2 regions of the Streptomyces sp. NPDC052043 genome follow, and region 2 is predicted to be linked to the other one. Evidence: riboswitches for the same ligand, from Rfam matches in the RefSeq annotation. Region 2 holds a riboswitch; the other holds the start of a gene.
The links. A riboswitch is a leader RNA that binds a small molecule or an ion and turns the genes downstream of it on or off. The one in region 2 is predicted to bind fluoride.
Positions count from the first base shown of each region.

Region 1: linked by a shared signal. The riboswitch ahead of ACIHCX_RS35990 (MFS transporter) and the one ahead of ettA (energy-dependent translational throttle protein EttA) in region 2 are both predicted to bind fluoride.

Region 1 is NZ_JBIUBT010000021.1:95,145-99,350, forward strand. It holds gene ACIHCX_RS35980 (dioxygenase) at 1-353, shown strand, start outside; gene ACIHCX_RS35985 (inorganic diphosphatase) at 467-970, opposite strand; gene ACIHCX_RS35990 (MFS transporter) at 1,110-2,132, opposite strand; fluoride riboswitch at 2,622-2,683, opposite strand; gene ACIHCX_RS35995 (CAP domain-containing protein) at 2,843-3,580, opposite strand; gene ACIHCX_RS36000 (MarR family winged helix-turn-helix transcriptional regulator) at 3,964-4,206, shown strand, end outside.
Region 2 is NZ_JBIUBT010000002.1:590,777-594,982, forward strand. It holds gene ACIHCX_RS07260 (hypothetical protein) at 1-357, opposite strand, end outside; gene ettA (energy-dependent translational throttle protein EttA) at 381-2,048, opposite strand; fluoride riboswitch at 2,087-2,150, opposite strand; gene ACIHCX_RS07270 (hypothetical protein) at 2,284-3,381, opposite strand; gene ACIHCX_RS07275 (barstar family protein) at 3,615-4,206, shown strand, end outside.

The DNA.
Region 1 (4,206 bases), on a different contig from region 2:
TCTTCACCGACCGGCAGGGCCGCTACAGCTTCTGGGGCATCACCCCCACGCCGTACCCGATCCCGCACGACGGGCCGGTCGGCAGGATGCTCCAGGCCGTCGGCCGCTCACCGTACCGCGCCTCGCACCTGCACTTCATGGTCACGGCGGACGGCCACCGGCGACTCGTCACGCACATTTTCGTGCGCGGCGACGAACTGCTCGACCGCGACAGCGTCTTCGGCGTCAAGGAGTCGCTGGTCAAGGACTTCGAACAGCAGGCCCCCGGCACCGCCACCCCGGACGGCCGCCCGATCGAGGGCACCTGGTCGAAGGCGCGCTTCGACATCGTCCTGGCCCCCACCGGCGCCTGACCGGCAGCCACCCGCCGCCACCGACAACGGCGTTGGCGCCCAGCCGGGTCCGCACCGTCATGGCCTTCCTCCGCGCCTTCCTCCGCCCCTCGGGACCGCCCCCGGAGCGCCCCTCAGCCGTGGACGGGCCTGCGCTCAGCGGCGGCGGCGCGGGCACGGGAGGCGTCGATCTCCGCGTAGGCCTGCTCGCGGCCCTCCCAGTGCGAGCCCTCGACGGACTTGCCGGGTTCCAGGTCCTTGTACACCTCGAAGAAGTGGGTGATCTCCAGCCGGTCGAACACGGGGATGTCGTCGATGTCCTGCACGTGTGCGTACCGCGGGTCGTGGGCGGGGACGCAGAGGACCTTCTCGTCGGGGCCTTGTTCGTCCCTCATGGCGAACATGCCCACCGCCCGGCACTCGATGGTGCAGCCCGGAAACGTCGGCTCGCCGGTCAGCACGAGCGCGTCCAGCGGGTCGCCGTCGCGGCCGAGCGTGCCGTCGATGTAGCCGTAGTCCGCCGGGTACTGGGTGGAGGTGAACAGCAACCGGTCCAGCCGGATGCGGTGCAGTTCGTGGTCCATCTCGTACTTGTTCCGGGATCCCTGGGGGATCTCCACGATCACGTCGAACTCCATGGTGTCCTCCTGACGGCGGAGGCCGTCTCGCCGGCCGTACCTGCCGGGCGGGTAGAGGCGGCGGAGCCACGGACGGGGAGCGCGGGTCGGTCGGCGCGGGCATCGTTCCTCCCGGTCGCATCCGTTGGACCAGGGACCGTCAGCGGCGTCGTGCCGCGGTCGCGGTGAGCCCCGTCACCGGCGCGCTGGGCGCGCTCGTCATGTGCCCGGCGGACCGCCGTAGCAGCATCCAGCCTACGCCGAACGGGCCTCGTCGACACCGTGACCAGGTCCGCGACCCGGCGTCGTGCCGGGCACGCCCGCGGCCGGTCGCCGGTGCAGCTCCCGGCCGGCCCGCCCCACCGCCGTTCGTCGGCCGCCGCGCGGCCAGCAGCAGGGGGACGGCGGCCAGTTGCAGCACGACCGGAAAGGCCACCAGATCGGTCACCGAACGGTCGTAGAGGGCGCCCAGGGCGAGACTGCCGGCGAACCAGCACAGTCCGAAGCCGGTGTCGAACAGGCCGAAGGCGGAGGCCCGCCGGTCCGGGCCGATCATGCCGGTGACGGCGGCCCTGGCCACGGACTCCTGAACGGCCGCCCCAAGTCCCCACAGCACCACACCGATCACCGCGGGTACCGCGCCGCCGAGGAAGACCAGCGGCGGGAAGCACGCCGTCAGCAGGGTCGCCCCCACCACCGTGCGTACGCCCCACCGGTCGAACGCGGGGCCGAGCACCAGGGCGGCCACCGACTCGGCGGCCATGGCGCCCGCGTACAGCACGGGAATCCAGGGGGTGGCGACGACATGGGCCCGGCCGAAGTGGTAGGCGATGAGCGGGTAGTCGGCGTAGGCGGCGGCGATCAGTCCCATGCCCGCCAGGTAGATCCAGAAGGCCCTCGGGGTGCCCCACCGGCCGGGCACGCCTTCGGCGGTGTCCAGGCCCGCCGGATCGGGGTACCGCCGCCACGCGCCGGCCAGGACGAGGAGCGTGAGGACGGCCGGAACGGCGAGCACGGCGAAACCGAGGCGGCAACCGCCGTGCAGGGCCAGAACCCCGACCATGACGAGGGGACCGGCCGTCGCGCCGGCGGCGTCGAGGGCCTCCCGTACGCCGTAGACCCGGCCGCGGCCCAGCTCGGCGGTGGCGTGCGCGAGCATCGCGTCGCGGGCCGGGGTGCGCATCGGATCTCCTCCGAGGAACCCCGTCCTTCAGGGCGGGATGAATCGGACTCCTGCGGAGCAGGGCAGGGAAAGACGAATCGCCGCCAGGGCAATTCGTCGTCTGGCAGCCATGGCTGCCAGACGGGTGATAGGTTCCGAAATGCCCGGGCGGCGAGAACCAAGTTGGCCGGGCCTACCGCCGGGCTGGCGGGATGTCAGGTCTGTGGAGCTGGCGTAAGACCGATGACTGGCACACCAGTCCTCGCCGCTTGTTCGGGTCGGCTGCTGTCGATGAAGCAGAAACCTCAACCCGTGAGGGTTGAATCCCCCTGCTTCAGCTGGGGGAGATGTCAAGTCCGAGAACATGCTCAACGCCGCCGATGAGCAGCACGAAGCGCAGCGCCGCGCCCCGGGCGGGGGCGGGGGGCCCGGTACGTGGTGCCGGTGTTCGCTCGCGGCGGTGGGGCAGGGCCATGGTCGCCTCCGCAGCCGGGCCGCCGGGCGGCGGCCGTGCTCGCAGAGGCCATCGGCACGGACGTGCGGTCAAGGCGAGCCTCATCGCCCGTCACCGTCCATGGTGCCCCCGTGCGGGACGTACCCGCCAGCCCGGTGGCGGGCGGCCGCCCGCTGTGGGGACCGGGTGGCCCACGTTCGGCGCGGTCCGGCGTGAATGCCGGTCCGCGCCGAACGACGTGGCCGCCGAGGGGCGGAAGCCGCTGTCCCGCCGCGGGTCAGCGGGCGGCTCCGAAGTCCTGGGTCCAGTAGTTGCCGGGCTGGGCGAGACCGACGCCGATCTCCTTGAACGAGCAGTTGAGGATGTTCGCCTTGTGGCCGGCGCTGGACATCCAGCCCGCCATGACCTGCTCCGGAGTGGCATAGCCGTAGGCGACGTTCTCGCCGTAGCTCTGCCAGCTGTAGCCGGCCTGGGTGATCCGGTCGCCCGGGTTGGACCCGTCGGACCCGGTGTGCGACATGTTCTGCTGGGTCGCCATGTCCTCGCTGTGTGCCTGGGCGGCCTTGGCCAGCTTGTCGTTCACGGTCAGGGCCGAGCAACCGACCTTGGCGCGCTCGGAGTTGACCAGTTCCACGATGCGGTCCGTGGCCCCGGACGACGTGCTGGTGTCCTTGGACGGGCTCGGTTGGGCGGGCGCTCCGGCGTCCGGCGCGCTCGGTTGGGCGGGTGCTCCGGCGTCCGGTGCGCTCGGTTCGGCGGGAGCGGACGGCTCGGCCGGCGAAGCGGGGCTGATCGGGGAGAAGGGGTGGCCGTGCCAGGCCCAGCCGGGTCCACCCGGCTGGAATCCACTGGATCCGCCCGGCTGGTTTCCGGCGCCGAAGGAGGGGCTGCTGCCTCCGGGGGCGGCGGTACTGCCGGTGCAGGCCAGTGCGGTGGAAGGGACGGCGACGGCGCCCACGGCGACGGCGGCGACGACTATGCGCCGGTAGTGCTGCTTCTTGCGGTGCGTGCCCATGCGTGACCTCGCTCGGGGTGGGGGTCGTCATTCTTGGGACGGCTCCGCAAAGGGCGCAAAGGGCCCTCGGTACTACCTCACCTCGTAGTTTCGCGAAGTCCTTGCGAAAGCGAACGTGAACGTGCTGTTCCCGCCTCCTCGCGGTATCCGCACTCCTGACGCCCGGTCAGGAGTCCTGAATGGCACGGAATGAGCGCCGACGGCGGGGGAGTGATGCGTCGGAGTGTCGCTGCGGCGCGCTGCCTGCACGAAGGCGGACATATCCCATATGTCACTTGAGGGGCGCCTACTATGCCGGACGCCTAGTTGCGGGTTTGGGCGTGACGGATGTCACGGAACCGCGGAATCTTGTTTCGTCCTACAGCTAAGTGCATAATGCACTTATGCATAAGCGGGTTATGGACCCAGTGGACCCCGAGGCGTCGCCCGAGGACCTGATGATCGCCGTCGAGCAGCTGGTCCGCTACGTGCGGCGCAGCGCGACCGCCGGCGGACTGAGCACCGCCGCCTCCTCGGCACTGTCCCGGCTGGGCCGCGAGGGCCCGTACCGGCTGACCGAGCTGGCGCGGGCGGAAAGCGTGTCCCAGCCCAACATGACCCAGCTCGTGACCCGGCTGGAGCGTGCG
Region 2 (4,206 bases):
GGCGGGTGCGGGGCGGTCGGTGACCCGGTGGCGGGGCATGCCCGCGTCGCGGGACAGGGCACGGGCGGCGCCGTGCGCGGTGCGGTAGGCGCCGATCCCCCGGGCGGTGCCGGCGGGGACGGCGATCCAGCGAGCCGTGCGGCCGTCGCGGTGCCGCCGGACCCGGCCCAGCAGCCGTCCGTCGCAGGTGACGACCCGGATCACCGGGTGCCCGGGGAACAGCGGGGTGCAGGCCAGGCCGCGCACGTGGGCCAACCGCTCGACCGCCTGTTCTTCGCAGAGGTGCCAGGTGGCGTTGATGACGGTGAGCTGGGCGGCGCGGAGGGCCGCCACCGCCTCCTGATCGAGGTGCGTCATGGCGAAGGCTCCTGTCGGGCCGGTCAACCACGGACCAGACGGCGGTGGGTGACCTGGTGCGGGCGGGCCGCCTCCGGCCCCAGCCGTTCGACCTTGTTGGCCTCGTAGTCGGCGAAGTTGCCCTCGAACCAGAACCAGTTCGCGCCGCCCTCCCAGGCCAGGATGTGGGTGGCGATGCGGTCCAGGAACCACCGGTCGTGCGCGGTGATCACGGCGCACCCCGGAAAGCCGAGCAGCGCGTTCTCGAGGGAGGCGAGCGTCTCGACGTCGAGGTCGTTGGTCGGCTCGTCCAGCAGGAGGAGGTTGCCGCCCTGCTTCAGCGTCAACGCCAGATTGAGGCGGTTGCGTTCGCCGCCGGACATGATGCCGACGGGTTTCTGCTGGTCGGCGCCTTTGAAGCCGAAGGTGGCGACGTAGGCGCGCGAGGGCATCTCCACATCGCCGACGCGCAGGTGGTCCAGTCCTCCGGACACGGCCTCCCAGACGGACCTGGTGGGGTCCAGACCGGCGCGGTTCTGGTCGACGTAGGAGATCTCGACGGTCTCACCGAGACGAAGCAGGCCCGCGTCGGGCTGCTCCTGGCCGACGATCATCCGGAAGAGGGTGGTCTTGCCGACGCCGTTCGGGCCGATGACGCCGACGAGGCCGCCGCGCGGCAGGGAGAAGGAGAGGTCCTCCATCAGCACCCGGTCGCCGTAGCCCTTGGTGAGGTGGTCCGCCTCCAGGACCAGGCTCCCCAGGCGCGGTCCTGGCGGGATCTGGATCTCCTCGAAGTCCAGTTTCCTGGTCTTCGCCGCCTCGGCCGCCAGCTCCTCGTACCGCTGCACCCGCGCCTTGGACTTCGCCTGCCGCCCCTTCGCGCCAGAGCGCACCCACGCCAGCTCCTCGGCGAGCCGCTTCTGCCGCTTGGCGTCCTTGCGGCCCTCCACCTGGAGGCGGGCCGCCTTGGCTTCCAGATACGTGGAGTAGTTCCCCTCGTACGGATAGGCGTGGCCCCGGTCGATCTCCAGGATCCACTGCGCCACGTTGTCCAGGAAGTACCGGTCGTGGGTGACCGCGACGACCGTGCCCGGGTAGTCGGCCAGATGCTGCTCCAGCCAGGCCACGGACTCGGCGTCCAGGTGGTTGGTCGGCTCGTCCAGCAACAGCAGGTCCGGCTGCGACAGCAGGAGCCGGCACAGTGCGACCCGGCGTCGCTCACCGCCGGAGAGTTCCCGCACGGGGGTGTCGGGCGGCGGGCAGCGCAAGGCGTCCATCGCCTGCTCCAGACGGGAGTCGAGGTCCCAGGCGCCGGCGTGGTCCAGGGCCTCCTGGAGGCCGCCGAGCTCGTCGAGCAGCCGCCCCATCTCGTCGCCCTCGGTGTCACCGAGGCGGCCGGTGACTTCCTCGTAGCGGTGCAGCATGCCCCGGATCTGCGCCACGCCCTGCTCGACGTTGCCCTGGACGGTGGTGGTGTCGTCCAGCGTCGGCTCCTGTTCCAGGATGCCGACGCTGATGCCGGGCGCGGGGAACGCGTCGCCGTTGGTCGGCCGCTCCAGCCCGGCCATGATCCGCAGAACGGTCGACTTCCCCATGCCGTTCGGCCCGACCACGCCGATCTTGGCGCCGGGCAGGAAGGCGAGGGTCACGCCGTCGAGGATGACCTTGTCGCCGTGGGCCATGCGGGCCTTGCGCATCGTGTACACGTACATCCGCGATGCCTCCATACCGGGCCACCGCACGGCGGCCGCTGCTCGCAGAGGCCATCAGCACGCAAGGTGCGGTCAGGGGCGAGCCTCATCGCCCATGTCCCCTCACCCCATGGTGCGCCCGCCGCGGGCGGTCCTGCCAGTCCGGCCCCCGCGGGCCGGCGCGTGGCCCGCCCGCTGCGCTCGGCGACGATCACCGCAGGCCAAGAGCGAGCCTCTGACTCCCCGCACCCGCCGCTCACGACCGTGTGGCAGTCCCGCACCCCGCATCGCCGGCCTCCCGCATGCGCGTTTCCATCGAGGCGCTCCGGTCGTACGGGTCGACCTCGGGGCCGTCTCCCGGACGCGAGGCGGCGCGCTCCGCGTCGAACTCTGGGGTGAGGTAGCCGGTGAAGGTGCCGCAGCCACCGTTGGTGGTGTCCACCTTGTAGGAGACGAGGGAGAACGTACCCGGTTCGATGACGACCTTCGCCGGGTCGTCCCAGCTCATCACGACTTCGCGGCGCACGATGGTGCGCGCGACCTCGTCGCTTCCCGCTGCGGCGCGTACGACGGGATACACGTACGTGACATCGGTGGTCACCTCGACCGCACCGCGCTCGCCCTCTCGGTACGTGATCCGCCCTCGTGTCCTGACCACATCCCCGACAAGCCGGACCTTCGTCCTGTCGAACCGGCTGAACAGCAGCAGAGGATCGTTCTCCCGGCCGGGCGTGCGGAACGAGGTCGCCAGGTAGTCCTGGACGTCCTGCTGATGAGGATTGATCAACGCGATCGCCTTCCCCGGCCGCTCCCCGCGCAGCACATGGGGATCCAGACTGGACGCGGCGAGGAAGTCCTGGGTCTTCTCGAGCGCCTGCGTGACCTGTCCCTTGCTCATCCAGCCGGTCGCTCGTGCCTCGGGCAGGCCGATCCCAGCGGTCCCGTCACCCCACTGTGCCGCGGGCGACCCCCTGAACGGCTGCTCCATGGTGGGACGTTGGGCTGCGGCTTCCGTCGGCGGCGGTTGATCCGGACGTGCCGACTCCGCGGCGAGGGGAGCACTCTCGCCGCCTCCACCTCCGAACCATCCAGCCACCCGCCCCGGATCCAGCGCCACGACCAGCAGGGCGGCGGCCACCAGCAGACCGAACGCGTACCAGGCCTTGCTTCCTTGCCGCCGGGCCGGTTGCCGACTCCGCCACGGCTCCGGCCGGTCGGTCTCCTCCCGCAGCCGCCGCGTCACCATCCGCGCCCGCGCCGACGGCTCCTCGGGCGCGTCCTTGGCCCCCGCCTCGGCGTCACGAAGGAAGCGATCCCACTCCTCGTCCGGTATGGACTCCCCGCCCTTGCCCACGATGGGGCCCCACCCTTCTTATGCACCCGGCCCCACCCCAGGGCCGATCACTTTCTCGCGCATCATCACACGGCTCAACTTGGCACCATGACCGCTGCGGGGGGGGGGGATCCCCGGGGGCTTCGCGCCGTTGCGCCGAGCTGAACTTGCGTTCTGCTTGTTCCTCCGCCGGCGTCAGTGGACATGGTGCGACCGCCATAGAAAATGCCTTCGTCGCGAAGCCCTGTCCGGGCATGATGACCACCGTGCGTGAGGACAGGGACCATCGCGGGCATGGGCGGTACACGCTGAGGGAGACAGAGCACGGCCACGTCTGGGGTGTGTGCGCAGTAGTGGACGGATTCTTCGGGGAGCCCCAGCGCGGGACGTATGAACTGTTCGGCTGGGTACCGGAAGGCGCCGAGGTGCGGGGCTGGGTCGGCAGTCGGGTATGGCTGGTGCCGGACGACGACGCACTCGAGCCCTGGCTGCTGGAGGACGCGGAGAGCCCAGGGCCGCTCTTGAGGACCGGCAGTCTCGTGCTCACCGGTCTGGACGACTACGAAGGGCCGCCCGAGGGACACAGGGGTCCTGTCCGAGTGCACGACGGGCACCGATGGCTGGGCTCCTGCCGGGAATTCGCCCGCGTCCTGCCGCCCGAACAGGTGGCGCCCCCGCTCGTCCTGCGGGGGCTCGCCCAGGGTGATCAGCTGCGGGCTGCATTGCTGAAGGGCACCCGGCGGGCACTGGACCTGGAGGGGGCTGCCCTGGAGATACAAGACGACCAGGGCGAGCCGCTCACCGATCGGGTGCTGTGGACCAAGGTCAGCGCCTGGCGCCCATCCT